Regions from separate parts of the Actinoplanes digitatis genome, predicted to be linked through region 1. Evidence: riboswitches for the same ligand, from Rfam matches in the RefSeq annotation. Region 1 holds a riboswitch; each other region holds the start of a gene.

Region 1 (9,678 bases):
GAGCGTCGGGCCGAACACGTCGCCGTAGAAGCGGGCGAAGTTGCTCCACGCCATGCCGAACTGGAACTCCTGCACGAGCCCGGTGACGACGCCGACGGCGAACGTGACGATGAGCAGCCCGCCGACGAACTTGGTGAGCCGCAGGTAGTTCTCCCGGCCGGTGCGCAGCCAGGCGATCTCCAGGCCGGCGGCGGCGCAGGCGAGGCTGATCGACAGCGGCACGAAGAAGTAGTGGTAGATCGTCACCACCGCGAACTGGAGCCGGGTCAGGTCGAGCACATCCATGGGTGATCCCCCTCTACGACGATGCGTAGTAGATACTACGGGTCGTAGTACGACGCTGTGCAGTAGAGTGGGCCGCATGGCACTGGGGGACCTGGAGCGCGAGGTCATGGCGCAGTTGTGGGACGCGTGCGCGCCGCTGACCGTGCGACAGGTGCACGACGGGCTGAGCCGCGACCGCGACCTGGCGTACACGACGGTGATGACCGTGCTGGACCGGCTCGCCAAGAAGGGCGTCGTGCTCCAGCAGCGCGCCGACCGCGCCTACCGCTACGCGCCCGCGCAGAGCCGCGAGGAGATGACGGCCGCCCTGATGCTCGACGCGCTCAGCGCCGCGCCCGACGGCGTCCGCGACGCGGCGCTCGCGCACTTCGTCGGCCGGATCGACCCGTCCGCGCTCACCGCCGCGATCGAGGCGGCGCGGAGGGACCCGGGCGCCGCCCGGTGACCGCGCTGCTGCTCGGCGCGCTCGGGCTGACCCTGTCCCTCGCCGTTCCGGGGATCCTCGCGACGGCACGCTGGCCCGACCGGGCGCCGGCCGCCGCGGTGCTGCTCTGGCAGAGCGTCACCCTCGCCGGGGTGCTCTGCGCGCTCGGCGTGGTGCTGGCCGGCCCGCAGGAGCTGGTCAGCGAGCTGGGCTCGGGGCGGATGGTGGGCGCGGCCGCGCTGATCGGCGCCCTCGCCGTCGCCGCGCTGATCATCCTGCGGCTGCTGGTCTCGCTGTTCCGGGTCGCCACCCGGGCGCGGGCCCGCCGGGCCCGGCACCGGATGCTCGTCGACCTGCTCGACACCGCCGAGCGGCACGGCGAGCTGCCGGCCGAGGTGCCCGACGGGCTGCGGGTGCTGCACGGGCCCTTGCCGGTCGCGTACTGCCTGCCGGGGCGCTCGTCGCGGGTGGTGCTCAGCAGTGGCGCGCTGCGGGTCCTGGACGCCGCGCAGGTGGGCGTCGTCATCGCGCACGAGCAGGCACACCTGCGGCACCGCCACGACGTGGTGATGGAGTCGTTCACCGCGTTCTACCGGGCAGTGCCGCGCCCGCTGCGCAGCCGCGCGCCGCTCGAGGCCGTACACCTGCTGTTGGAGATGGTCGCGGACGACGCGGCCCGGCGGCGCGGCGGCGCGGCCGCGCTGCGCACGGCCCTCGCGCTGCTCGGCGACGCGGTCAGCCCGGACGCGCCGGCCGGGGCCGGCGGGGCCGAGGCGGAGCGCCGGCGCCGGATGGACCGGCTGGCCGGCGCCGACCCGCGGTCGGCCGGCCTGACCGTCGCGGCGGCCGGCGCGGCGGCCGGGTTGCTGGTGTTACCGACAGTGATCGTGGTGCTGCCCTGGCTGGACCGGGCCTTCTCCGCGTGGCCCCTTTAAGTCTCCATTAATTACTGAGGGTCACTGGGTGTTATGCGGTGTGTGCCCTGGTAATGCCGGGTTCTCTTACCCATTGATCGGGAGTACGGTGGTGCCGGCTCGGCAGTCCCCCCTCGTCCGAACCCCCGGGCGAACTGACGGGCCACCGCCTAATCGTGTTTCACGAGCCGGGGACCCAGGAAACCGGGGTCAAGCCACAGCTCCATCGTGGCCGGGCGTGCTTCCCGCCCGAACCCGTCAGCTAACCCGGTCGGCGGATGAGGGAAGAAAGGACACTGCACCTACGTGAAACGGATTGAGGCGCGCCACGCCGCAATTCTGCGCAGCGTCGCGTGCGCCGTCGCCGCGGTCGGGATTCTTCTCGCGCCCGGGGTGGCACACGCGGTGCCGTCACCGTCGAGCATCGAAAAGCAGATCGACGAGCAGTGGAACAAGCTGGAACCGGTCATCGAGCAGTACAACAACGTGCACAATCAGCTGCTCAAGAACCGGGCACAGCTCAAGAAGATCGACAAGCGGCTCGCTCCGCTGGAGCTGCAAGTCAATCTCGCCATGTCGCAGGTGGGCGCCATGGCGGGGCAGGCCTACATGCAGGGTTCGCCCAACGCATTGAAGGCCATGATCGTCAGTGGCTCGCCGACCGGCCTGACCGAGAAGCTCACGTTCCTCGACCAGCTCGGCCGGCACCAGCGCGAGTCGGTCGCGGACGTGTCGAAGCTGCGTGACAAGCTCTCGGCCGACAGGCGTGATCTGGACACCCTGACCAATGCTGTCGCGGCGCGCGACAAGCTGCTGGGACAGCAGAAGAAGGAAATCCAGAAGAAGGTCGACGAGCTGCAGAAGCTGCGGATCAAGGCCTACGGCGCGAACGGCGGCGACGACGGTCAGTTCAAGACGGGACCCTGTCCGGTCGACTACGCCAACGACAAGGGCGGCCGGGCGGCGCAGAGGGCGTGCGACCTCATCGGCAAGCCTTACGTCTTCGGCGCCGAGGGCCCGAGCGGTTACGACTGCTCCGGCCTGACCAAGGTGGCGTGGGCGGCCGTCGGGGTGCACCTGGAGCACTACACAGGTGACCAGATCAGGGAGGGCAGATCGGTCAGCCGCAGTGATCTGCAGCCGGGCGACCTGGTCTTCTACGGCAGTCCCGTGCACCACGTGGGCATCTATGTTGGCGGCAACACCATGGTTCACGCGCCACACACCGGTGACCACGTACGCATGGCCTCGATCGACCGCGGCGGTGCCATCACCGGCATCCGACGGCCGGCCTGACCTGGGCAGCGCAGCACACGGAGAAAGCCGCCACACCCGTGGCGGCTTTTTCTGTACCACAATGATCCGATGTTTCCGGAGGGCTTCACCCGCAACGTCGCCACGGCCTGGGGCGACGCCGGCCGCGACTGGCTGGCCGGCCTGCCGGCGCTCATCGACGCCGTGGCCCGGGACTGGCGGCTGACCGTCGGCGCGCCGTACCCGCTGAGCTTCAACTGGGTGGCGCCCGTGCGCACCGCCGACGGCTCGCCGGCGGTGCTCAAGCTCGGCGTGCCGACGGCGCCCGACCTGGCGTCGGAGGCCGGTGCGCTGTCGTTCTTCGCCGGCGCGGGCGCGGCCGCGCTGCTGAACCACGACCGGGACCGCGGCGCGCTGCTGCTGGAGCGGGTGGAGCCCGGGCGCACGCTGCGCACCCTGGTCCGCGAACACGACGAGCAGGCCACGGCCGTGCTCGTCGCCATGATGCGGCGCCTGCACCGGCCCGCGCCGCCCGGGCTGCCGTGCCGGGAACTCGCCACCTACGGGGACGAGTTCGCCGCGTACCTGCGGCGTTTCCCGGGCGACGGCCCCATTCCGCGTCGCCTCGTCGAGCGGGCCGCCGGGCTCTTCGGCGAGCTGTGCGCCTCCGCGCCGCGCCGCGTCGTCCTGCACGGCGACCTGCACCACGAGAACGTGCTGGCCGGGACCCGGGAGCCGTGGCTGGCCATCGACCCGCACGGCGTGCTCGGCGATCCCGGCTACGAGATCGGCGCGGTGCTCTACAACCCGTTCGACGGCGACGAGCCCGTGCTCGACCTGCTCCCGGCGCGCGTCGAGCAGTTCGCGGACGGCCTCGCCATGCCGGTCGAGCGGGTGGTCGCCTGGGGTTTCGTGCAGGCCGTGCTCTCGGAGGTCTGGTCCGCCGGTGACGCGGCCGCGTCGCCCGGCCAGGCACGCGACGTGGCGCTCAGCCTTCAGCCGCGGCTGAGCTGACCAGGCGCAGCAGCCGCACGAACTCCCCGCGCTCGGCGGCCGACAGCGGCGCGAGCAGCTCGTCCTGGATCTCCGCGGCCCGCCGCGCCAGGGCCGCCGCGCGCCGGCGTCCCGCCGCGGTCACCGTGACGGTGTTGCGGCGCCGGTCGGCCGGGTCCGGCCGGCGCTCGACATAGCCGCCGTCGGACAGCTCGTTGAGCGCCGCGACCATGTCGCTGAAGTGGATGTCCGTGCGCCGTCCCAGGTCCGCCTGGCTGGCCGGCCCGTCGTCGATGAGCGTCGTGAGCAGCCGGTAGTGGTAGCCGCGCGCGCCGATCTCGGCGAAACGCTCGGTGACGAGGCGGTGTGCCAGCGCCGCGGTCCGGGTCAGCAGCCGGCTCGGGAGGTCGTCCATGTGTGCAGGCTAACATTTGCCATCCTAACGTTAGTCGGCCTAACGTTAGTCGCATGAACGATATTCAGCCCTTCCGGGTAGCCGTACCGCAGTCCGACCTCGACGACCTCGCCGACCGCCTCGCCCGCACCCGCTGGCCCGACGAGCTGCCCGGCGCGGGCTGGGACTACGGCATCCCGCTGTCCCGGGTCCGCGACCTGGCCGAGCACTGGCGCACCGGCTACGACTGGCGCGGGCACGAGGCGGCGCTCAACGCGTACCCGCAGTTCGTCAGCCGGATCGACGGGCAGCGGGTGCACTTCCTGCACGTGCGGTCCGCGAACCCGGACGCGCTGCCGCTCCTGCTCGTGCACGGCTGGCCCGGCTCGGTGCTGGACTTCCTCGACATGATCGAGCCGCTGACCGGCCACTTCCACCTGGTGATCCCGTCGATCCCGGGCTTCGGGTTCTCCGGCCCGACCGCGGAGCGCGGCTGGGACCAGCACCGGATCGCCCGGGCGTTCGCCGAGCTGATGACCCGGCTCGGCTACCCGCGGTTCGGCGCGCAGGGCGGCGACTGGGGCTCCGGCATCGCCCGGGCGCTGGGCACGGTCGCGCCCGAGCGGGTGGTCGGCGTCCACGTCAACTACCTGCCGCTGACCGGGCCGACCGCCGGGCTGTCCGAGTCCGACACCGAGCGCGCCGAGCGGACCGCGGCCTTCGCCGCGAACCGGCCCGGCTACCAGGTCCTGCAGGCGACCCGCCCGCAGACGATCTCGTACGCCCTCACCGACTCGCCCGTCGGCCAGCTCGCCTGGGTCGCCGAGAAGTTCACCGAGTGGGCCGACCCGGCGTCGAAGATCAGCGACGACGTCCTGCTCACCGACGTGTCGATCTACTGGCTGACCCGCACGGCCGGCTCGTCGGCCCGGCTGGGCAAGGAGAGCGGCTACGGCGTGCCCTGCCCGGTGCCGATGGGCGTCGCCGTGCTGCCGCACGACATCCTGCTGTCGGTGCGCCCGCTGGCCGAGCGCACCTACGACATCCGCCACTGGACCGAGCTGCCGCGCGGCGGGCACTTCGCCGCCCTGGAGGTGCCCGAGGAGCTCGCCGCCGACGTGATCGCGTTCTTCGCCACCCTCGGGACCTGGGCCGCCTGACCGCTCGCGGCCGCCGGGCATAATCGCCTCTCATGAGCGACAGCCTGATCGACAGTCTGCTCGCGGCGGTCGCCGCGCGGCCGGACGACCTGCCGCTGCGGCGGCACCTGGCCGAGCTGCTGCTGGCCGCCGGGCGGCCCGGCGAGGCGGTCGGGCACGCCGCGCAGGTCCTGGCCCGCGACCCCGGCGACGACGCGGCCCGCCGGCTGATGGCCGCCGCGCTCGGCGGCGAGCCGCCGGCCCCGGCGGCACCGGTCTCACCCGCGGCGCCGCCGGCGCGGCCGGGCGTCGACTGGGCCGCCATGGAGGACCAGTTCCAGGGTGTCGTGCCGCCGCGCTTCGTGCCCGCCGGCGACGAGCCCGAGCCGGTCCGGGGCCCGGACGACCGGGCGCACGACGTCGAGCGGGCCACCGTCACCCTCGCCGACGTCGGCGGCATGGACGAGGTGAAGAAGCGGCTCGAGCTCGCGTTCCTCGGTCCGCTGCGCAACCCGGAGCTGCGCACCCTGTTCGGCAAGAGCCTGCGCGGCGGGCTGCTGCTCTACGGCCCGCCCGGCTGCGGCAAGACCTTCCTCGCCCGGGCGGTCGCCGGGGAGATGGGCGCCGGCTTCATCTCGCTCTCGATCGTCGACGTGCTCAACATGTGGGTCGGCAGCTCCGAGCGCAACCTGCACGACCTGTTCGCGGCCGCCCGAACCCACGCCCCGTGCGTGCTGCTCCTCGACGAGATCGACGCGCTCGGGCACAAGCGCAACCAGCTCGGCTCCTCGGCCATGCGCACCCTGGTCAACCAGCTGCTCGCCGAGCTGGACGGCGTCGACGGCAACAACGACGGCGTCTTCGTGCTGGCCGCGACGAACGCGCCCTGGGACGTGGACGCCGCCCTGCGCCGCCCCGGCCGCCTCGACCGGACCGTGCTGGTCCTGCCGCCCGACGCGGCCGCCCGCGCCGCCATCCTCGAATACCACCTGCGCGACCGGCCCATCGCCGACATCGACCTGAGCGCCCTCGCGGCCGGCACCGAGCACTTCTCCGGCGCCGACCTGGCACACGTGTGCGAGACCGCGGCCGAGTTCGCGATGCGCGACGCGATCACCACCGGCCAGGTCCGGATGATCTCCCAGCAGGACATGACCGCCGCCATCGGCGAGGTGCGCCCGTCCACCGGCGCGTGGTTCGCCTCCGCCCGCAACGTCGCCATGTTCGGCAACGAGAGCGGCGAGTACGACGACCTGGCCGCGTACCTGAAGAAGCGCAAGCTGCTGTGAGCGGGGAGGACGCGTACCGCAGGGCCTGGCACCTCGCCGAGGCCGGCCGCTACGCCGACGCCGAGTCGACGCTGCGCGCGGCCCTGGCCACCGACCCGGCCGACGCCCGCCTGCTGACCATGCTCGGCTTCGTGCTGCGCAAGCAGTTCGACTACGTGTCCGCGCTGGCCGCCTGCGACGCGGCGATCGCGTCCCGGCCCGGCCTCGCCGACGCGCACGGCGAGCGCGCCGAGGCGCTGCTCTGCCTGCTGCGCGACCGCGACGCGATCGCCGCGGCGACCGAGTCCGTCCGGCTCGCGCCGCAACATCCGGCGAGCCACCTGGTGCTGGCCCGCACGCTGGCGTCGGACCGCCGCTTCGACGAGGCCCGCGCCGCCGCCGACCGGGGCCGGTCGCTCGCGCCGCAGTCGGTCGACGCCCTGCTCACGGTCGCCGATGTGTCCCGCGTCGCCGGCAGGCGGGACGCGGCCGAGCAGGCGGCCCGGGCCGCGCTGGCGATCGACCCCGACAACGAATACGGGCGTTGGCTGCTCGCCATGATCGACGGGGAGCGGCTGCGGGTCGGCCGGTCGATGCGGGCACTGCGCGACGTCGCGAGCGCGAACCCGGCCCGCCCCGACGTGGTCTCGATGACCTGGCCGATCCGGGGCCTGCTCGGCTCGCTGCGCATCTGGTTCTCGGTGGCGATCGCGCTGGTCACGGCCGGCGCCCTGGCCGGCGCGGGCTGGCCGCCGGCCGGGACCCTCGCCCGGATCGCGGCCGGGCTCTTCGCCGCCGTGGTCGCCGGCTTCGCGCTGCGCCTGCTGGTCCCGGCGGGCCGCCTGCCCTGGCGCTGCCTGCGCCTCGCGCCCGCCCTGCTGCGCCGCGCCGCGCACGGCGGGGTGGTCACCGTGTGCGCGCAGGTAGCGCTCCTCATCGGGTACGCGGTGACGGGCCGGTGGTGGCTGCCGGTGCTCGCCCTGGCGGCCGTGCCGGTGCTGTGGTGCTTCGGCCTGGCGGAGCTGGTCGGCGCGCGGATGGACGACCCCGGCTACCTGCACGCGCTGAAGGACGTCGCCCAGGACCTGCGGCAGTGGCGCGCCGACTTCGGCCAATGGTGGCGCGACTCCAAGCGCGAGCTCCGCGAGACCTGGAACGACGACAACCCGGACTCGACGCCGAGGTGACCGGCCCGGTTCAGCCCGTCACGCGGATCGAGAACTGGTTGTTCGTGTCGTAGAGCGGCTGCATCGTGACGCCGCCGGTGACGATCGGCGGCAGCACGTACGCGTGGTCCTTGCGGATCACGTCGTCCAGGATCCGGCCGAGCCGTAGCGCGGGCAGCCCCGGCGCGGGGCGCAGCCAGAGCTGCCACGTTCCCGCCGGCAGCGCGCCGATCCGTACCGCGAAACCGGAGTCGGTGACGGAGGCCGGCAGCTCCCGGTCGGTGTCGCCCCGCAGCTCCAGCACCGGACCGGCGGGTTCGGCGCCGACCAGGCGCCCCTCGATCCGCAGGCCGTCCCCGTCGATCCGCACGGCGGCGATCTCGGCGTACGCCGGCCGGTCCCAGACCCGCAGGCCGAGGCAGCCGTCGTTGAGCCGGTGCGGCAGCTCGACGCGGGTGGCCGTGCCGGCGATCAGGGCCCGGGTGTCCAGCCGGCCGGCCCGGACCGCCGCACCGTCCTGGGTGCGCAGCCGCCAGTTGCCCTCCGTCAGGTCGCCGCCGACCGGCACCTTGTCCTCGCCGCGGCACCAGACCAGGCCCGCGCCGCCCGCCAGCACCAGCTCGCCGTCCGCGGTGACCTGCGCGTCGACGGTCGGCACGGCGGACGTCAGCGCCGGGCCGAGTGCCGGCTGCGGAGCCGGCCGGGGCTGTAGGCGGTGCCACCAGCGCCATCGGGCCTTGCGGGCCGCGAGTCGTTCGAACAGCTGCTCGTAGCGCTCGGCGATCAGCGCCGGGTCGTAGCGTTCCGAGTTCTTCAGCGCGGCGTCGGCCATCGCCTCCCGTTCCGCGTCGTCGTTGATCAGCCGCAGCAGCGCGGCCGCCATGGCGGCCTCGTCACCGACCGGCGTGAGCAGGCCGTCCACCCCGTCCTGGAGGATCTCGGCCGGACCGTGCGGCGCGGCCGTGCTGACCACCGGCACCCCGGCGCGCATCGCCTCGACCAGGGTCATGCCGAACGACTCCCGGTCGGAGGTCACGGCCGCGATCGCGCCCTTGGCCCACTCCGTCTCGATCGGCGTGTACGGGCCCATCATCAGCACGTTGTCGTGCAGCCCCAGCTCGGCGACCAGGGCGCGCAGGTCGCCGGCCTCCTGGCCCTGGCCGTAGATCCGCAGCTGCCAGTCCGGGCGCTCGGCCGCCACCGCGGCGAAGGCCCGGATCAGCAGGTCGTACCGCTTGGTGCCGACCAGCCGGCCGGCCGCCACCACGATCTTGTCCCGGCCGTGCGAGCGCGGCACGGCCGGCGCCGGCACGCTGTTCGGGATGGACGTCAGCTCGGTGTTCGTCAGCTTCACGTGCGCCCGGTAGTCCTCGGCGTCGCGCGCGGTGTTGGTCACGAACGCGTCCAGCTTGCGCAGGTGCAGCGGCAGCTCCGCGCGCATCGCCTTGCGCTGGTGCAGCCGGGTCAGGTGCTCCTGGCCGATCCTGATCATCCGGGCCGGTGCGAACCGGGCGACATAGGCGATCAGCCCGGCCCGGGTGGCGATCACCACGTCGGCGTCGCTGCCCTTCAGGTATCGCTCGTACCGCTCCTCGACCATCAGGTCGTAGTCGCTGGACCGGTAGTCGGCCTTCGGGTAGACATTCGGCGGCAGGCCGCGCTGCGGATCGTCCTTGAGGTAGTCGGGATGGCCCTTCCGCGCCTCGACCAGCGCCATCAGGCGCACGTCCGGGTGCAGCGGCAGCTGGGGCACATCGTGCCAGCGCATGGTGCTGAGCACCTCGACCTGATGTCCCCGCTCGGCGAGGGCGCCGCCGAGATTGAAGGTCGTGGTGATCGTG
Region 2 (9,678 bases), 4.2 Mb from region 1:
CCGTCGCGTTCATCGGCGCCAGGAAGGTGAAGTCATCGGCGGTGCTGTCGGCGCTGGAGGCAGAGGGGTTGGTGACCTCGACCTGGGTCTTGGTGCCGGTCGAAGCCGCAACCTTGGCGACGATCGTGGTCGGCGAAGCGATCAGGAAGGACGTGACAGCGACGCTGTTGACCTTCACGCCCGTGGCGGTGTCGAAGTTCTTACCGGTGATCGTCAGGACCGTGCCGCCAGCGGTGCTGCCCTTGGAAACGCTGAGCTTGGTGACCACCGGGTCCAGCGCGCCAACGGCGGCGGACGCCGTGCCGGACAGACCGAAGATGCCGACACCAGCGGCGATGGCGGCGGCGGCGACGCCGGCCTGGTAAGCGCGAACCTTCATGAGATCTCCTCCGTGAGTTTGGGGCTTAAAGGGTTGGGCCCTCCGGCCCCGTTCCTGTGCCCGATCGCTCGGACACCAGAGTTATCGCCCGCCTTGACCCGACCTTGAGCAAAGTCCCCAACCAAAAATGAGAAATCCCCGTGTGCCGCAAAAGCAGAGACGCCGAGGGGTCGGGGACCCCTCGGCGTCTACTACGGAACCTGACTACTCAGCGCGGAAAGACCACGCCCGAACGACCGCTGTACGGATGCCGCGTGCCGTCCCGCAGATAGCCGGTGTTGGGGGCGTCCAGCCACACGATGTACGGCGTGCCCTTCTTGAGCCCGGTGATCGTGGCGGTGACCGTGCAGCTGGTCGCGGGCGGGACGCTCTGCCAGGTGTAGTCCGGCTGGTTGCCGCCCCTCAGCGGCTGCTTGACGGCGGTGACCCGGTAGTCGGACATGTACTGCCGCGGCCAGGTCACGGTCAGGCTGCCGGCGCCGGGCACCACCTCGAGCGGGATCAGCGCCTGGCCCTCCCGGACCATCCGGTTGTCCTTGGTGCACTGCGGGTCGACCGGCAGGAACGAAACGGGCGGCAGCGCGGGCGGCCGCGTTCCGGTGAACGACGGCTTCGGGCTCGGCGTGGCACTGCCCGAGGCGACGACCATCCAGGTCTGGCCGGGCGTCGGCGTCGCGGACACCGCCTGCGTGCCGGCCGAGCCCATGCCGAGCAGGCCGCACCCGCCGAGCGCGACCGGCAGTGCCAGCAACGGGAGCAGGGCCTTCTTGTACCGCATGCACCCAGTTTCGGCCCCGATCGGGCCGGGCTTAGCGGTCTGACAGATGGCGCGCAAGGCATTGACTGTTAAGAATATGTGTACTTTATTAACAGATACCCAAGTGCATCCCCGGCACGGAGGTATCCCCATGCACACGAAGTGGATCGCGGCCGCCACGGTCGCCGCCACCGCCCTGCTCCAGCTGCCGGCCGGGTCCCCGGCCCTGGCAGCCACCGTCTGCAACCGGTACTGCGACGGCCGCGACCCCGCGCTCTCCCCCGGCGACCGCGTCGCGACCAGCGCCATCCTGTACGGCCGTACGTTCAAGGTCCACGTCAACGACGCCGACGCGATGATCTGGGCGACCGTGGAGAACGGCCGGCCCGGCGACGAGGTGTGGCTGGACCGCTCCTTCGACGGCGGTCGCACCTGGCAGGGCGACAGCCGGATCGGCTTCACCGTCGTTCCCGCCGGCGCTGGCGGCTGGCGCACCGCCATGTTCAACGTCGACGACTGGGGCGCCCTCGGCGTCGGCGTGCTGCGCGCCTGCGGCAAGGCCGGCGACCGCCCCGAGCTCACCTGCACCGGCTGGGCGCGGAGCACCTGGAACGCCTGGGACCGGCGCACGGCCGCGGCGACCGCGCTGATGATGCGCTTCGACCGGGGCACCGGGCTGTTCGACACCAACGGCTGGTGGACCGGCGCCAACGCGCTCACCGCGCTGATCGACAACAGCCGGATCAGCGGCATGCACAGCTACGACTACGCGATCGCCGCGACGTACGACAAGCAGATCAACGCCGCGCGGGGGCAGTTCCGCAACGAGTACCTCGACGACACCGGCTGGTGGGGGCTGGCCTGGGTGGCCGCGTACGACCGGACCGGCGACAGCCGCTACCTGAACACCGCCCGGGCCGACGCGGACCACATGTTCGCTTACTGGGACACCCGCTGCGGCGGCGGCATCTACTGGCGCACCGACCGGACCGTGAAGAACGCCATCTCCAACAGCCTCTACATCCAGCTCAACGCGGCCCTGTCCCAGCGGATCGCCGGCGACTCCGTCTACCGCGGGCGCGCACAGGCCGGCTGGGCCTGGTTCCAGAGCACCGGGATGATCAACAGCTCGAACCTGGTGAACGACGGCGTCAACCTCGGCACCTGCCGCAACAACGGCGACGTCACCTGGACCTACAACCAGGGCGTGCTGATCAACGCGCTGGTCCAGCTCAACCGGCTGACCGGGGACGCGAACGCCCTAGCGGTCGCCCGCCGGGTCGCCGACGCGGCCACCACGAGCACCTACCTCAACAGCGGCGGCATCCTGCGCGAACCCAACGAGCCCGACCAGTGCTCCGGTGACGGCGTCTCGTTCAAGGGCGCGTTCGTCCGCGGGCTCGGCGTGCTGAACGCCGCGGTCGGCCGGCCGTACGACACCTACCTGCGGCGACAGGCCGATTCCGCGTACGCCAGGGACCGGACCGGCTTCGACGCGTACGGCAGCCACTGGGCCGGGCCGTACGTCAGCACGAACCACTCCTGCCAGCACAGCGCGCTGGATCTGCTGAACGCGGCGCCTTAGCTCAGGCGCGCAGTGCGGCCAGTACGGCGGCGCCGAGCTTCTCCAGGTAGTCGTCGTCGATGGGGGTCCGGGCGACCGCGAGCCGCCAGTACAGCGGCCCGAGCATCAGATCGACGGCCAGGTCGGGGTCGGTGCCCGCGGGCAGTTCGCCGCGGGCGACGGCCTGGCCGACTATCTTCTCGCCGACGGCCTGCTGATGGGTGCGCAGCGCACCCTGCAACGTCTCGGCGATCTTCGGGTTGCGTGCCGCCTCGGCCATCAGGTCGGGGATGATCTGCGACGCGATGCGGTGCCCGAGCGCCTTGCTGACGATGAACATCAGCAGTTGCAGATCGCCCGCGAAGCTTCCGGTATCGGGCATGGGCACGCTACGCTCCGCTACCGCGGACACTATCTCGAGTACCATTTCGAGCTTGTTGCTCCACCGGCGGTAGATTGCCGTCTTGCCGACACCCGCGCGGCGGGCAACTGCCTCGATGGAGAGCCGTCCGTAGCCGACCTCGGCCAGCTCGTTCATGACCGCATTCCGAATGGCCGCGGTGATGTCCCCGCGGAGCACCGCCGCTCCGGCGGGTGCACGTTTCGCTGTTGCCACGGTCTCACTATACGCGAGGACGCAACGGTTGCGTTCCGGCGCCCGGTCGGATAGTTTCGGGCCAGCGTCGATACGAACCCGTTCCATCGCGCACACTTGTACCTGTGTCCCCGGACGATTCAACCAGGTCCTCGGCCCCCATCGGACCGACAAGATCGGAGCGCCACCCCATGCCCCCTACGGCGGTCGCCGATTCCGACACCGGCCTCGCGCTCAAGGAGCTGGCCCGCACGCACGGCCTGAGCGCCGCCGGCAAGCTGCCCAGCCTGCGCGACTACTCGCGGCAGCTCTGGTCATACCGGCACTTCATCGCGTCGTACGCGAACGCCAAGGTCAGCTCGTCGCTGGGCCGCACCAAACTCGGCGCCTTCTGGCAGGTGCTGACGCCGCTGATCAACGCGGCCGTGTACTACGTGATCTTCGGTGTGCTCCTGAACACCCAGCGGGGCGTCGACAACTTCGTCGCGTACCTCTGCATCGGTGTCTTCGTCTTCGGTTTCACCCAGTCGGTGGTGCAGTCCGGCATCCAGTCGATCAGCTCCAACATGGGCCTGATCCGGGCACTGCACTTCCCGCGGGCCAGCCTGCCGCTCGCCATCACCATGGTCGAGATTCGCAACATGTTCGCCTCGATGGCGGTCCTCATGGTCATCGTGCTGGCCTTCGGCGAGCCGATCACCTGGGAGTGGCTGCTGATCATCCCGGCCTTCGTGCTTCAGTCGATCTTCAACGCGGGCCTGGCCATGGGTACGGCCCGGCTGGGCTCCAAGGTCGCCGACTTCAAGCAGCTGGTGCCGTTCATCATGCGGATCTGGCTGTACGGCTCGGCCGTGCTCTACCCGGTGACCCAGTTCTCCGATCACCTGAGCGGCTGGAAGCTGTACCTGGTCGAGGCCAACCCGCTGCTGATCTTCATCGAGCTGATGCGGCACGCGCTGATGGAGGACGTCACGCTGGCGGCCTCGGCCCCGGTGCTCTGGCTCCAGGCGATCGGCTGGACCGCGCTGGTCGGACTCGGCGGTTATGTCTACTTCTGGCGCGGAGAGAAGGGTTACGGCCGTGGCTGACAACTCCAGCACCGACCGGCGCGAACCGACGGTCATCGTCGACGACGCACACGTGGTCTACCGGGTGCACCAGGCCGCCACGGCCGGCACCGGCAGCCCGCTGGCGAGCTTCAAGCGGCTCGTCACCGGCACCAAGCCGGCCACGCTGCGCGAGGTGCACGCGATCAAGGGCGTCAGCTTCGTCGCGTACAAGGGCGAGGCCGTCGGCCTGATCGGCACCAACGGCTCCGGCAAGTCAACCCTGCTGCGCGCGATCGCCGGGCTGCTCCCGGTCGAGCGGGGCGCGATCTACGCGGCCGGCCAGCCGTCGCTGCTCGGCGTCAACGCGGCCCTGATGAACGACCTGCCGGGCGAGCGCAACGTCGTGCTCGGCTGCCTGGCGATGGGCATGTCACCGGCCGACGTGAAGTCCCAGGTGAAGGACATCATCGAGTTCTCCGGGATCAACGAGCGCGGCGACTTCAGCTCGCTGCCGATGCGCACCTACTCCTCCGGCATGTCGGCGCGGCTGCGGTTCTCGATCGCGGCGGCGAAGAAGCACGACGTGCTGCTCATCGACGAGGCGCTGGCCACCGGTGACGCGAAGTTCCGCCGGCGCAGCGAGCAGCGGGTCCGCGACCTGCGGGCCGAGGCCGGCACGGTCTTCCTGGTCAGCCACAGCGAGCAGTCGATCCGGGACACCTGCGAGCGCAGCATCTGGCTCGAGTCGGGGCTGATCCGGGCGGACGGCCCGACCGAGGACGTGCTGAAGGAGTACGAGGCCTACGTCAAGCGGTAGGCCCCGCACCCTGTCAGCTAGCGCATCGAGAGATGCACGTGGTTCGTGTGATCACTCGAGGGGTCGCCGTTACCCCTCGAGTACGCCTTCCAGCCGCTGCTGGGCAGCCAGATCCGCTTGAACCAGATCACGTAGAGCACGCCCAGCGCGCTGGCGTTGTTGATGAAGTAGTTCGCCAGCCGGTTGCCGTACGTCCTGCTGCTGCCCGAGGCGACGCCTCCGAAGCCGTTCTTGTCGGCGGCGAAGTCGCAGGCCCGGCCCTTCGGATGCTCACCGCTGTTCTGCGTGCGGAAGCACGCGACGAAGTGGGTGAAGCCGTCCTTCTGCGCCTCCTTCATCGCGTGCAGGGTGCGCGCCGTGATGCAGCCGGACGTGGTCGGGTCGTTGACGCTGCATGACTGGTTCGGCAGCGACCCGTCGGAGTTACGCGGCGCGGCCGCGGCCCGCAGGCTGCTGCCGCCGTCGCTGCTGCCACCGCTGCTGGAGTCGGCGCCGCTCGACGACTCCTCCTCGACGCCGTTCGCCGCGTTGGCCGCCTTGAGGGCGCCCTCCGCCTGTGCCTTGCGCTTGGCCATGATCTCGACCTGGCGCTGCTGATCGCGGATCTCGGCGTCGATCTCGGCCTTCGCCCGCTCCTGCCGGCTCCGGGAGTCCTTGAGATCACGCACCGCGCGGTCCTGCTTGACGGCGACCGTCTCGAGGATCTCCGCGCGGTCCAGCATGCTGCCGGTCGAGTCGGCGTTGAGCAGGGCGGTCATCGGCCCGAGGCGCCCGACGCGATACGACTGCTGGACTATGTCGTCCAGCGCCGCCTGCCGGGGGCCGAGCTCGGCGTCGATCTCCTTGAGCTTGGCGATCAACTGCTGCTGGCGCGTCTTGGAGCGGGCCAGGGCCTCCTTGGCCTCGACGAAGCCCTTGGACGCCGCCTCGAGCTGCTGCACCAGTGACTTGGAGCCACCCTCGCCGTCGTCGCCGGAGTCGCCGGGCGCGGCGAGCGGGCGGGGTGCGGCGGAGGCTGGGGACGGGGCGGTCAGCGCCAGCCCCGAGGTGGCGACGAGCGCGGCCAGGACGGCCGCTAATCGTCGGCGGGCAGGTTTGAGCCTCAAGTGCTTTCCTTCCGTCGGCCGCCGACCGGGTTAGCTGACGGGTTCGGGACGGAAGCGATCCCTACAGGTCCGTGCCTGCGGCTCGGACCCGATTCACCCCATTACTCGGTTGGTTCCCCGGCTCGCCATGCGGCGATTAGGCGACGGTCTCCGCGGAGACCGTGACGAACACTACCCATCGATGCTAGGAATCGACAGGTGTCGTACTTAGGGCAACAATGCCGCCACTCGGCGTAATTTCGGCGCGATAAGAATGCAGTGACTCACACCGATGGCCCGCCCGGCGTTAACCACCTGGGCCATTCCATCGAAATGTAACGGAAAGTCGTTGCGGGGTAACGCTTTTACGGCCGTCGTGGAGACTGGCAGACGGCCCGTTGTCGGGTAAGCTGGCCGCCGGTTACTGCCAAGGAAGGCACCGCCCCCAAGGTGCCGGCAGTCCACCGCCTAATCGCCGCGAGGCGAGCCGGGGAACCACACGTAGTAGTGGGGTGAATCCACTTAACAGTGGTAGGGATTGCTTCCGTCCCGAACCCGTCAGCTAACCCGGTCGGCGGCCACGCGGAAGGATTCTGAATGACGGCAAGACCCCGCCGGTGGCTGGTCCTCGCCCTGGCACCGCTCGTCGCGGTCACGATGCTGCTCGTGCCCGCCGGCCCGGCAAACGCCGACCCGGACGACAAGAAGACGTCGACCGCCGACGACGGCGAAGACGACCCGCTCCTCAACGAAGTGCTCGACTCCACCGGACGACGCTTCGTCGCGGCGAAGTCGGCGGTCGCGAAGTCGACGAAGACGCAGCTCGGCCTGGCCCTCAAGGTCAAGGACGCCGAGGCCCGCCGGGACGCCATGCTTCCCGAGGTCGGCGCCGTCGCGGCACAGCAGTACCGCACCGGCGGCATCTCCACCATGGGCTTCCTGCTGAACACGGACGGCCCGGAAGGCTTCCTCAAGAAGGCGGTCTCCCTCGAGGAGATCAGCGCCCTCAACGACGGCAAGCTGCACGCGCTGTACCAGGCGATCGACGACGTCAACACCGCCAAGGCCCGCCTCGACCAGGAGGTCAAGGCACAGCAGCAGAACCTCGCCGCGATGAAGAAGCAGAAGCAGTCGGCGGAGAAGGCCCTGGCGAAGGTCGGCGGCAACATCGTGACCGGCGGTTTCGTGCTCGTCAATTCGCCGGTGGCCGCCGCGGCTCCGCGTAACTCCGACGGCGAGTTCAGTCCCGAGTCGTGCAGCGTTAACGACCCCACGACCAGCGGCTGCATCACCCCGCGGACCTTCCACATGTACAAGGAAGTGAAGAAGGCGAACTTCAAGCGGTTCGTCGGCTGCCACCGCAACGGGGGCCCGTTCGAGCATCCGAAGGGCCGGGCCTGCGACTGGTCGCTGCAGAAGAGCGGCTTCTCGCCCTGGCACAACCAGGACACCCGGGAGTACGGCAACAACCTGATGGCGTTCCTGGTGCGCAACGCCGACAGGCTGGGCATTCTCTACGTCATCTGGAACAAGCAGATCTGGTTCCCGGCGACTGGCTGGAAGTCATACTCCGGACCGAGCGACCACACGGACCACGTGCACGTGTCGATGCTCTGATCCCCGCGCCAAAAGAAAGCCCCCGTCCTGGCGGACGGGGGCTTTCTTGTCTGCCGAGGTCGGCGGTCAGCTGCCGGTGGCCCGCCGGACCGGGGCACGACCGAACGGCTGGTTCGGCTGCGGTCCGGTCGGCGGCGCCGGCGGGATGGCCAGCACGACCGGCTTCACCTGGGTGATCGTGACCTCCTTGCCGTGGTGCAGGAGGTCCAGCCGGGCCGAGCCGCCGCCGTTGCGCAGCGAGTAGGTGACCTCGTCGGCCGTCACCTCCACCCGCAGCCGCAGACCGCGCCAGAGCAGCGAGAACTCCAGCGCGTTGATCCGGCTCGGCAGGCGCGGCGCGAACGACAGCTGCCCGCCCGAGTCCCGCATGCCGCCCAGTCCCGCCACCAGTGCGATCCAGGAGCCGGCGAGCGACGCCACGTGCACGCCGTCGCGGGCGTTCTGGTGCAGGTCGTGCAGGTCCATCAGGGCGGCCTCGCCCAGGTAGTCATGGGCCAGCTCGAGGTGACCGACCTCCGCGGCCATGACGGCCTGGATACACGCCGACAGCGACGAGTCCCGCACGGTACGCGAGTCGTAGTACGCGAAGTTGCGGGCCTTCTCCTCCGGCGTGAAGGCGTCGCCGCGCACGTACATCGCCATGACCAGGTCGGCCTGCTTGACCACCTGCTTGCGGTACAGGTCGAAGTACGGGTAGTTCAGCAGCAGCGGGTACGCCTCCGGCGGGGTGTTCTCGAAGTCCCACTCCTGAAGCCGGGTGAAGCCCTCCGACTGCTGATGCACCCCGAGCTCCCGGTCGTACGGGATGTGCACGGACGCCGCCGCGTCCCGCCACGACGCCGACTCCTCGCCGTCCACGCCCAGCCTGCGGGCGAGGTCGGGATGCCGCTTCACCGCGTCCGCCGCGGCGAACAGGTTCTGCTGCGCCATCAGGTTGGTGTAGATGTTGTCGTTGACCACGGCCGTGTACTCGTCCGGGCCGGTGACGCCGTCGATGTGGAAGCGGCCGTGCCGGTCGTGGTGGCCCAGCGAACGCCACAGCCGGGCGGTCTCGACCAGCAGCTCGAGGCCGACCTCGCGCTCGAAGTCGAAGTCACCGGTCGCCGAGACGTAGCGGCGCACGGCGTCGGCGATGTCGGCGCCGATGTGGAAGCCGGCCGTGCCGGCCGGCCAGTAGGCCGAGCACTCCTGCCCGCGGATGGTGCGCCACGGGAAGGCCGCGCCTTGCAGGCCGAGGGTCTGCGCGCGCTCCCGGGCCAGATCCAGCGTCGAGTGCCGCCAGCGCAGCACGTCCGCGGCCGCGGACGGCTGGGTGTAGGTCAGGGCCGGCAGCACGAACGTCTCGGCGTCCCAGAACGTGTGGCCGTCGTAGCCCGGGCCGGTGAGGCCCTTGGAGCCGATCGGCCGCTGCTCGGCGCGGGCGCCGGATTGCAGCATGTGGAAGAGGCCGAAGCGCACCGCCTGCTGCACCTCCGGGTCACCCTCGACCTTGACGTCGGAGTGGTCCCAGAACGCGTCGAGGTAGTCGCGCTGCGCCTCGACCAGGCCCTCCCAGCCGTCCAGCCGGGCGCTGGCCAGCGCGGCGCCGACCTGGTCGCGCACCGCGGGCAGCGAACGGTTGCTGGACCAGCCGTACGCGGCCAGCTTGACGACGCGCAGCTTCTGCCCCGGCTCGAGCTTGCAGGCCACCGTGGTACGCAGCCAGTCCGGGTGCCCCTCGGTGGTGACGGCGTGCTTGCCCGGCGCCTCGACGAGGTGCTCCATCGCCGCGGCCATCCGCAGGTCGCTGGCCTTGGTCCGGTGCACGAGCAGGCC
Region 3 (9,678 bases), 2.8 Mb from region 1:
CGCGACCGCGGCCCGGCCGCCGGTGCCGCCCTTGGCATCGACGACGGACTCCATCATCGTGCGCAGCTGGCTCGCCACCTCGGGGCTGAGCACCTCACGGGTCACCGGCGGGGGCGCCGGGGTGACCGAGCCGTCCTTGCCCGAGATGGTGGCCTTGATGAGCCGCGGCTGGATGTAGGTGCCGTTGTTCGCGATCGCCGCGTAGCCGGCCGCCATCTGGATCAGCGTGGCGTCGACGCTCATGCCGATCGGCACCGAGCCCCACGCCGAGCCACTCCACTCGTCCGGGGTCAGCAACCGGCCGCCAGCCTCGCCCGGCATACCCTCGTTCGTGGCCTCGCCGAGGCCGAACCGGCGCTGGTACTCGTACAGCTTCTCCTTGCCCAGCTTCTGGGCGATGCGGATGGTGCCGATGTTCGACGAGTAGGCGAGCACGCCGGGGATGGTCAGCTTGGTGCCGGCCTCGAACCGGTGCGTGTCCGCGAACGGCTTGCCGCCCAGTATCAGCCCCGGGCCCACCGTGACGGTGGAGTCGGGCGTGATGACGCCCTCCTGGAGGGCGGCGCCGATGGTGAAGGCCTTGTGCGTCGAGCCCGGGTCGGCGATGACGCTGCTCGCGACGTCCTCGCGCTCGGTCGGCTTGAAGTCGAAGGGCTTCGCCGCGTTGTACGGCGGGTAGCTGGCCTGCGCCAGCACCTCGCCGTTGCGCACGTCGATGACGACCGCGGCGCCGATGGTGGCGTTCACCCGCTCCATCTGCCGGCTCAGGATGCGCTGCACCTCGAACTGGAGGTCGCGCTCGATGGTCAGCTGGATCGACGAACCGGGCGCGGCCGGCCGGTACGAGCTGTAGCCGCCCGGGATCTCCTTGGCCAGCATGCCCTTGTTGACGTCGGGGTTGCCGCGCTCGAAGACCCGCTTGCCGTCGGTGCCGCGCAGCAGGTCGTCGTAGCGGGCCTCGATGCCCTCCAGGCCGAAGTGGTCCTCGCCGGTGAAGCCGATCAGGTTCGCCGCCAGGTCGGCGCCGGGCACGTCGCGGCGCTCGTCGCGGTCGGAGCCGATGCCGGGCAGCTTCATGCCGGTGATCCGGTCCGCCACCGCGATGTCGACGCCGCGGGCGAGGTACTCGAAGCGGGACGCGCCGCCGCCGGGGCGCTTCTTCTTCGCCATCAGCGCGACCAGCCGCGACGACGGGACGCCGAGCAGCGGGGACAGCTTCGCCGCCGTGGTTGGCGCGTTCGTGACCAGCTCGGGGTCGGCGTAGATGTAGCGGGCCTCGACGCTGTGCGCGAGCACCGCGCCCGAGCTGTCCAGGATGCTGCCGCGCGGCGCGGGCAGCGTCACGTCGGTGAGCCGGTTCTGCCGCTGCTCCATCAGGCTCTGCGCGGACGCGGGCGTCTCGACGACCTGGAGCACGACCAGCCGTACCCCGATCGTCGCGAACAGCGCGAGCGCCAGCACGGTGCCGAGCCGCAGCCGCCGGGTGCTGTTGGCCAGCTTGGGCGGCTCGGCCGGCACCGGTGGCGCGGGCCGCCGCGAGGCGGGCCGGGCGGGCGGCGCGGCCTTCGCGGCGCGCCCGGCGGTGCCGCGCCGCGGCCCGGGCGGCGCGGCGACCTTACGCTCCCGGCCGGTACGCGCACCCGGCTCGGTACGGGCGGCGGCGCCCCTGCGCGGGTTCGCCGTCGAGCGGGTGCGTGCGGCGCCCGCCGTGGTCCGGCCCGGACGGCGCGGGGTGTCGTCCCACTCGTCGTCCTCGGCCGGCACCGCGCGGGTCGTACCGCGCGCGGTGCGGCCCTTGGGTTCGCGGGCGTCGCGCTCCTCGCGGCCGCGGCGCTGCGGTGGCGGCGGCGCCTCCTCCGGCTCGCGGCGGCGGGTCCGGGCGGGCCGGCCGCCGTCGAGGACCTGCAACGCCGGGCGGAACGGGTCGGTGTCCCGGGCGGCGCGCGGCGACCGGGTGCGCTGGTCGCCCTCGCGCACGGTCCGGCCCCGCGGCGTGTACGCGCGCGCGTCGCCGATGCCGCCGAAGCCGCGGGTCCGGTCGTCCTCGCGCCCGGAATCGTCGGCCTGCGGCAGGTCACGCGAAGCGCCGCGCCGGGGCTCCCGGCCCCGGCGCGGCGTCTCGTCGGCGCGCGGCGACATGCTCTACCGTCCGGTCGCCGAGGTGGCGGGATCCTGCGCCGTGACGGCCACGTCGCCGGTGGCCGGCTTCGGCACGCCGACGATCACGCCGTCCGGCAGCCGGATGTACGCCGGATTCTCGGCCTTGACCAGCCCCAGCCGGCGGGCGGCCGCGTCAAGGCTGCCCGGGCTGTTGTTGGCGGCGATCTCGTTCTCCAGCTCCTGCTGCCGGGTGTCCAGCTTCTTCTGCTGCTTCTGCAGCGTGTCGATGCGGAACGAGTTCTCCGCGGTCTTGGTGTTGATCAGCAGGATGCCGATCACACCGGCCACGACGACCGCGACCACGAGCGCGATGAACGGCGCCCGGGGCGCGTTGATCGGCGCCGGCGGCGCGACCCGCAGCCGGGGCGCCTCGACGTTGCCGCTCTGCTGCTCGGCCGCCAGCTTCAGCGCGGCGCTGCCCTGTGTGGCGCCGACCGTCGGGTGCTGACGCGCCCCCCGGCCGCCACCGCCCTTGGTGGTGCCCGTCGTCGCGGCGGCCGGCTTGCGCCGGTCCTTGCCAATCTGCTCCGCGGTCCGGCCCCCCGACCGCGGCGCAGTCCTGCGCTCGCTCAATGCCCCTCCCCCTCCTGGCGTGCCCCCGGGCGTTTCCGCCCTTGTCCCCCGTGCGCAGACATCCGGGGCCGTTCGCGGGCGGCACCCGATGCCTGGTCGTGCTTGTCGATCCGTTCCACCGCGCGCAGCTTCACCGAGGCCGCCCGCGGGTTCTCCGCCACTTCCTGCTCGCTCGGCGGCTCCGACCCGCGGGTCAGCAGCCGCACCGAAGGACCCGTGCCGGGCAGTTCGACCGGCAGCTCGATCGGCCCCGTGCTGCGTGCCCTCTCGGCGAAGGCGCGCTTGACGATCCGGTCCTCCAGCGATTGGTACGACATCACGACAAGCCGCCCCTTCGGGGCCAGCAGGTCCAGCGCGGCCGGCACGGCGGCCTCCACCGCCGCGAGCTCCGCATTTACCTCGATGCGTAACGCCTGAAACGTTCTTTTCGCGGGATTCCCACCCGTACGCCGCCCGGCGGCCGGGATGGCGTCCTTGACCAGCTCCGCCAGGTGCGCCGAGGAGACGATGCGCGCCTTCGCCCGCTCCCGGACAATCGCCGAGACGACCCGGGGCGCGAACTTCTCCTCGCCGTAGACCCGCAGGATGCGGACGAGCTCGCCCGGCTCGTAGCCGTTGACGACCTCCTCCGCGGTGATGCCCCGCGACTGGTCCATCCGCATGTCCAGCGGCGCGTCCCGCGAGTAGGCGAAGCCCCGGTCCGGCTCGTCGAGTTGCAGCGAGGAGACGCCGAGATCGAACAGCCCACTGTGGAACGCCGGCCGGCCGAGCCCCGCGAGCACCTCCGGCAGCTCGTCGTAGACCGCGTGCACGAAGTGCACCCGGTCGCCGAAGCGGGCCAGCCGGTGCCGGGAGTGCGCGAGCGCCTCGGTGTCCCGGTCGAGTCCGATGAGGACCACGTCCGGGTGCCGCTCCAGCACGGCCTCGGCGTGCCCGCCCAGGCCCAGCGTGAAGTCGACGTGCACGGCGCCCGGCAGAGCGAGGGCCGGGGCGAGCAGCTCGAGGCAGCGCTCGAGCAGCACCGGCACGTGCGTGCCGCGAAGCTCCCCCATGACGACCCCCATTGCCCGCTCTTTCCGCGCTCACCCGGCCTTACCCGATACCGGCCGCCCCTACCGGGGCGTTCGGCGCCTACGTGCCCGGTCGTCCGTCCGTACCGCCAGATCCCCATCCGCTCGTGCCCGTTGCCTTCGGGCGCGCCCGACCGGACACACGCCTGGCGCCGGGGAAGAGGCGCCAGGAGCGGGAGCGGCTGGAGATCTCGCAGTACGGCCGAGGCGACGTCCGGACCGTGTCGGCGGCCCACAGGTGCCACGCCTCACAGTCCGCCGGGCAGCACCCCCTCCTCGATGTCGGCGAACTCGTCCTCGCTCGCCGAGAGGTACTGCTCCCAGGACTGCTTGTCCCAGATCTCCACCCGGGTGCTCGCGCCGATCACGACCAACTCGCGGTCGAGCGCCGCATAACCCCGCAGGTGTGCCGGGATGGTGACCCGGCCCTGCTTGTCGGGGATCTCGTCGTGCGCACTGGCGAAGAACACCCGGCTGTAGGCCCGGGCCGCCTTGTTGGTGACCGGTGCCTCACGCAGCTGGCCCGCGATGCGCTGGAACTCAGGCATCGGGAAGACGTAAAGGCAACGCTCCTGCCCCTTGGTGATCACGACACCTCCCGCCAGCTCGTCGCGGAACCTCGCCGGAAGGATCAACCGTCCCTTGTCGTCGAGGCGCGGGGTGTGCGTGCCGAGAAACATCGGCCCAACCCCCTGCCCCTGGGCGGTTTCGCGGACCGCCTGTCGTCTGGGCCGGCAACCCCTTCGGAGTCAGCTCCTCAGGCCCTGCCACTGCGCTCCACTCTACTCCACTTCCCTCCACCCGCAACCAGAATGACGCGGCCTGCGAGTCAGATTCGCAGATGAATGCGCACGTCAGAGCCGGTGGCGGCGAAGTGGAGGGGTTAGGCCTCCTTGCCATGGTCCACTTTCCGACATGCCGCCCACGCGGGCACGAAAGTCCCCCGAAATCGGGCTTTCGGGAAGGGGCAGCCGCCCTTCGACGCTCGGGTGGGGAGCAAAGTGGAGGCCGCGCACGACAGTGGGGCGCGACCCGAACCGGGTCGCGCCCCACTGAACTGTCCTACTGCTTCTTACCGGTGCCGCACTGTTCTTACTAGTGTCACGCGGCGACGAGGCGCCGGACGACGTAGTTCTTGCTCCAGATCTTGTGCTTGCCCACCCGGGCGCCCGAGTGCGGCGAGTCCCACATGTAGCCGCCGCCCGCGTAGATGCCGGCGTGCGTGCCGTACGAGCCGGACCGGACCACGATGAGGTCGCCGATCCGCTTGTTGCTCTTGCTGATCTTCTTGCCGTGCTTCTGCTGCGCGTTCGCCTTGTGCGGGAGCTTCTTGCCCGTCGTCTTGCGGAAGACGTACTGGGTGTAGCCGGAGCAGTCGAAGCGCTTGGGGCCCGCGGCGCCGAACTTGTAGAGCGCGCCCTTGTGCCGCTTCGCCTCGGCGAGGATCTTCGCGCCGCTGCTGCGCACGGTGACCTTGATGCCCGGGCTGGTCACCGAGTTGATGCCGCTGGCACCGGTGTACTGCGTCCGGAAGTAGCCGGTGATGTGCGGCTCGGCGGACAGGGTCACCGTCCCCTTGGCGGACAGCTTGCGGGTCACCCAGGTGCGCCACTTGCCGTTCCGCTTGGCTTGCAGGCGGACCGAGCCCTTGGTGACCACGTCGCCGGTCTTCGGGTCGATCACCTTGGCGGTCACCTTGACCGTCTTGCCCCACGCGATGGAGCGGGCCGCGGAGTTCGAGATCTTCGGCTTGATCGCCGATGCCGCGGCCGCCGCCTCGACGACGGGAGCGGCGGACGCCGCCGGTGTGGCGACCAGCTGGCCGGCACAGAGGCAGAGACCCAGGGACAGTGCGATGGTGCCGGTTCCGGCCATGCGGCGGTTCCGGCTCGAACTGCGTTCGTGCACGGTAGAGAATTCCCTCCGGCACGCCTGCGAGGTTAGCTGTCGGGTTCGGGCGGGAAGGTTGCCCGGTCGCCGCTGGCGACTTCACCCCAAGGTCCGGGCGGTACGCGCCGCCGAAGCGACGTGACCGCCGGTGGACCGGATCTGGGTCCCCCGTCCCTGCCCCCAACTGCCTTTTGTTGGTGTAGCTACCTCAACGGTCATGCCGCCCGGACCGGGGCAGGGCTCGGCGTGGTCCGACGCGACACGAACGGCGAGCGAATGCTCACCGGCCCAACCTTGCTACCTGATTTCCGCCGGGACCGTCGGACCCCAGTTGGTCACTCAGAGTATTTGGCACATCGGACTCTGTCCGGTTTGTAACCGGGCCGTGACAAATGCCGTCACGAGACGTAGTGGATCACTTACCCTGCGCCGAAAGTAACGGGTGAAACACGACACATAAAAAGCCGCACCTCGGTGGATCATGGACTTTCGCAAGATCGGGAGAATGTCGGCCTAAACGCCCCCACCGGCCTAAACGCGGCACCGAGCGGCGGGGTGGAGATCATCCGTTCGGCCGACCCCGGCCCACCGCAGGCCACGGACCCCGGGGCCACTCGACGTAGTGTCCGTTTCCGGTACCCTCGCAGCCGTGACGGACGGGAAATTGCCCCTACGGGCCAAGGTCGCGACTTCGGTGTCGCGAACCGCTGCGGCGCTCTCACGCGCCGCGGGACGCGGTGACGGCTCGGTGATCGGCGGGTGGATCGGCCTCAAGATCGATCCTGACCTGCTCAGGAACCTCGCCTCGGGCCGCGCGATCGCGCTGGTGTCGGGCACCAACGGCAAGACGACCACGACCCGGTTCGCCGCGGCCGCGGTCGGCGTGCTCGGCCCGGTCGCCACCAACTCGTTCGGCGCCAACATGCCGACCGGGCACACCTCGGCCCTGGCCAAGGCCGGCGCAACCCCGTTCGCGGTGCTCGAGGTCGACGAGCACTACCTCGCCCGGGTGATCGACGAGACCACCCCGCGTGTGGTCGCCTTGCTGAACCTGTCCCGCGACCAGCTCGACCGGGCGAAGGAGGTGGCGATGATGGCGCAGATGTGGCGCACGGCCCTTGCGGCCCACCCCGACGTGCACGTGGTCGCCAACGCCGACGACCCGATGGTCGTCTGGGCCGCGATCGACACCCAGCAGGTCGTCTGGTTCAGCGCCGGGCAGCGCTGGCACGACGACTCGTTCGTCTGCCCCGAGTGCGGCTCGCCCATCGAGCGCGCCGACGGCGACTGGTGGTGCAGCGGCTGCCCGCTGCGCCGCCCGCGGGCGCAGTGGACCGTGGAGGACGACGGCGTCGTCGATCCGAACGGCGACTGGCACCTGATCAAGCTCCAGCTGCCGGGCCAGGTCAACCTCGGCAACGCGGCCACCGCGCTGGCCGTCGCCGCCGAGTTCGGCATCCGGCCGATCGAGGCCGCACCACGGCTCGCCGGCGTGGCCTCGGTGGCCGGCCGCTACGCGCAGGTCGACCGCGACGGGCGCAACATCCGGCTGCTGCTGGCGAAGAACCCGGCAAGCTGGCTGGAGGCCTTCGACATGGCCGAGGTGGCGCCGACGCTGCTCTCCATCAACGCCCGCGACCCCGACGGCTTCGACACGTCGTGGCTCTACGACGTCGACTTCTCCCCCCTGCGCGGGCGGCAGGTCCTGATCACCGGCGACCGCGCCTACGACCTCGCCGTTCGGCTGGAAGTGAACGATGTGGCCTTCCGGCACGTGCATACCTTCGACGAGGCGGTACGGGCGAGCCCGCCGGGCCGCCTCGAGGTGATCGCGAACTACACCGCGTTCCAGGACATCCGAGCGGAGTTGGACCGTGTCAACTGAGAGCACGCTGCGGATCGTCTGGATCTACCCCGACCTGCTGTCGACGTACGGCGACCGGGGCAACATGCTGATCCTGCGCCGCCGGGCGGCCCTGCGCGGCATCCCGGTGGAGACCTACGAGGTCCGCTCCGACCAGGCGCTGCCCACCACCGCCGACATCTACCTGATCGGCGGCGGCGAGGACGGGCCGCAGGCGCTCGCGGCGCAGCGGCTGATCGCCGACGGCGGCCTACACCGGGCCGTGCACCAGGGCGCGGCCGTGCTGGCCGTCTGCGCGGGTTACCAGCTCTTCGGCGGCTCGTTCTACGCGAAGGGCACCAAATGCGCCGGACTGGACCTGCTCGACCTCACCTCCGACCGGGGCGAGACCCGCGCGGTCGGTGAGGTTCGCGGCGACATCGACCCGCGGCTGGGCCTGCCCCCGCTGACCGGCTTCGAGAACCACGGCGGCCGGACCCTGCTGGGGCCCGGCGTCGCGCCGCTCGCCCGGGTGACCGCCGGCGTCGGCAACGACGGCCAGACCGAGGGCGCCTGGCACGGGAAGATCCTCGGCACCTACGCGCACGGCCCCGCGCTGGCTCGCAACCCAGCTATAGCCGATCTGCTACTGCGCTGGGCGATCGGCGCGGATAGCCTTCAACCGCTCGACGACTCCTGGGCCGATCGGCTACGAGGCGAGCGGCTCGCCGCGGCGGGCGCCGTATGACCGACTGAACGCCTGACCGGTACGACCTGTCCTGGACCGACGAGAAGTTGGGGCGGTACGCCTGCATGACTGACACCCTGATCGCCCCGCGGGGCATCGAAAACCCCGCCACGGACCCTCAGGCCAGCGCGCAGCACCAGGACACCCCCATCGGCTGGCGCCGGCGGCTCGTCCGTTTCGGCATCCTCGGGACGGCGGTGGCGTCCCTCGGTGTCGCCGCCGCGGTCCTGCCCCTGCACGCCATCGCGGACTCGGTCGTCGCCATCGGCCCCGCGGCCGCCGTGGCGATCGCCGTGGTCGGCGGCCTCCTGCTCTCGGTGCTCGTGCCACGCACGGCGATCACCCTCGCCTGCGGCGCCCTGCTCGGCCCGGCGACGGGCGCGGTGACCGCGCTGGCCGCGGCCGTCATCGCCGGCGTCGCCACCTACTACCTGGGCCGCTGGGCCGGCCGGGGCGCACTCCGCGCGCGGGCCGGCGGCCGCCTCGACCGCCTCGACGGCTGGCTGAACCGCCGCGGCCTCGCCGCAGTGCTGCTGGTCCGCTTCCTGCCCCTCGCGCCCTACGGCCTGATCGGCTACGCGTACGGCACCACGTCGGTCTGCCGCGTGCGCTACCTGCTCGGCACCACGCTGGCCGCGGTACCGTCCGCGGTCTCGTACGCGGTGATCGGCGCGGCCGTCACCTCACCGGGCTCGATGAACCCGCTCACGCTCGCCCCCGCCGCGATCGGCATGGGCCTGACCACCGCGATCGTCCTCCGCTGGCGCCTCGCCGCCCGCCGAGACGCCGCCGCGGCAGCAGCCCTGGCCGCACCCGCCGCCTGACCCGCAGTCCCCCGCACATCCCGCCGGACAACCCGGCACAGGCCGGCGTTCCGTCGGGCCGGAGCCTTCACCGCTTCGGCGGGTGTTGGCGCAGGGCAGCCACCCGGACCAGCGCCTCGCGTTCGGGGCCTTGGAGGCACTGACCGCCGACGAGGGCAAACAGCGCACGGTCATCCTCGGCGACCTGGCCGCCGTCGAGGTCGCCCGCAAGCACCCCGACGAAGCCTGCGCCCACGCTCAAGCAGCGCTCGATCAGCTCGGGATCACCTGGTACGCCACGGGCATGGAACGCATCCGGGAAGTCCGGCACGGCCTGCAACCATGGGCCGGCACCGAGTGTGTCCGCCAGCTGGATGACCGGCTCTACGGCTGGCAGACCACCCTCAGCGCGCTTCGTTGTTGAACGCCGCGGCCCGCTTCTCCCGCTCTTCGGTCAGATCGAAGCCGGGCCGGAACACCTGAAACGTCTCGCGGTAGTCCTGACCGCGCGCGATGACCGCGCCGAAGACGGCCGAGAAGGTGTGTCGAGGGACCCCGAGCCAGTCCGCCCAGGTCCCGTACTCCCTGGCT

Evidence for each region. Region 1 has a riboswitch for cyclic di-AMP ahead of BJ971_RS17865 (C40 family peptidase). Riboswitches for the same ligand answer to the same signal wherever they lie in the genome.
Region 2: it holds a riboswitch for cyclic di-AMP, as region 1 does, so the genes downstream of both, BJ971_RS37030 (coiled-coil domain-containing protein) here and BJ971_RS17865 (C40 family peptidase) in region 1, are expected to answer to the same signal.
Region 3: it holds a riboswitch for cyclic di-AMP, as region 1 does, so the genes downstream of both, BJ971_RS30030 (C40 family peptidase) here and BJ971_RS17865 (C40 family peptidase) in region 1, are expected to answer to the same signal.

What each region holds. Positions count from the first base shown of each region.
Region 1 is NZ_JACHNH010000001.1:4,106,955-4,116,632, forward strand. Features, by position in the region: gene BJ971_RS17850 (cytochrome ubiquinol oxidase subunit I) at 1-285, opposite strand, end outside; gene BJ971_RS17855 (BlaI/MecI/CopY family transcriptional regulator) at 362-730, shown strand; gene BJ971_RS17860 (M56 family metallopeptidase) at 727-1,644, shown strand; cyclic di-AMP (ydaO/yuaA leader) riboswitch at 1,781-1,915, shown strand; gene BJ971_RS17865 (C40 family peptidase) at 2,017-2,919, shown strand; gene BJ971_RS17870 (aminoglycoside phosphotransferase family protein) at 2,989-3,891, shown strand; gene BJ971_RS17875 (MarR family winged helix-turn-helix transcriptional regulator) at 3,866-4,285, opposite strand; gene BJ971_RS17880 (epoxide hydrolase family protein) at 4,348-5,424, shown strand; gene BJ971_RS17885 (AAA family ATPase) at 5,457-6,692, shown strand; gene BJ971_RS17890 (tetratricopeptide repeat protein) at 6,689-7,858, shown strand; gene BJ971_RS17895 (glycosyltransferase) at 7,869-9,678, opposite strand, start outside.
Region 2 is NZ_JACHNH010000001.1:8,355,028-8,364,705, forward strand. Features, by position in the region: gene BJ971_RS37000 (IPT/TIG domain-containing protein) at 1-379, opposite strand, end outside; gene BJ971_RS37005 (hypothetical protein) at 588-1,157, opposite strand; gene BJ971_RS37010 (glycoside hydrolase family 76 protein) at 1,288-2,721, shown strand; gene BJ971_RS37015 (TetR/AcrR family transcriptional regulator) at 2,723-3,280, opposite strand; gene BJ971_RS37020 (ABC transporter permease) at 3,487-4,383, shown strand; gene BJ971_RS37025 (ABC transporter ATP-binding protein) at 4,340-5,161, shown strand; gene BJ971_RS37030 (coiled-coil domain-containing protein) at 5,179-6,267, opposite strand; cyclic di-AMP (ydaO/yuaA leader) riboswitch at 6,271-6,420, opposite strand; cyclic di-AMP (ydaO/yuaA leader) riboswitch at 6,702-6,838, shown strand; gene BJ971_RS37035 (coiled-coil domain-containing protein) at 6,844-7,863, shown strand; gene BJ971_RS37040 (glycoside hydrolase family 65 protein) at 7,930-9,678, opposite strand, start outside.
Region 3 is NZ_JACHNH010000001.1:6,873,270-6,882,947, forward strand. Features, by position in the region: gene BJ971_RS30010 (peptidoglycan D,D-transpeptidase FtsI family protein) at 1-2,139, opposite strand, end outside; gene ftsL (cell division protein FtsL) at 2,143-2,733, opposite strand; gene rsmH (16S rRNA (cytosine(1402)-N(4))-methyltransferase RsmH) at 2,730-3,797, opposite strand; gene mraZ (division/cell wall cluster transcriptional repressor MraZ) at 4,052-4,483, opposite strand; gene BJ971_RS30030 (C40 family peptidase) at 4,905-5,678, opposite strand; cyclic di-AMP (ydaO/yuaA leader) riboswitch at 5,718-5,903, opposite strand; gene BJ971_RS30035 (Mur ligase family protein) at 6,358-7,578, shown strand; gene BJ971_RS30040 (type 1 glutamine amidotransferase) at 7,568-8,284, shown strand; gene BJ971_RS30045 (TVP38/TMEM64 family protein) at 8,350-9,108, shown strand; gene BJ971_RS30050 (hypothetical protein) at 9,191-9,511, shown strand; partial or broken gene BJ971_RS30055 (haloacid dehalogenase) at 9,513-9,678, opposite strand, start outside.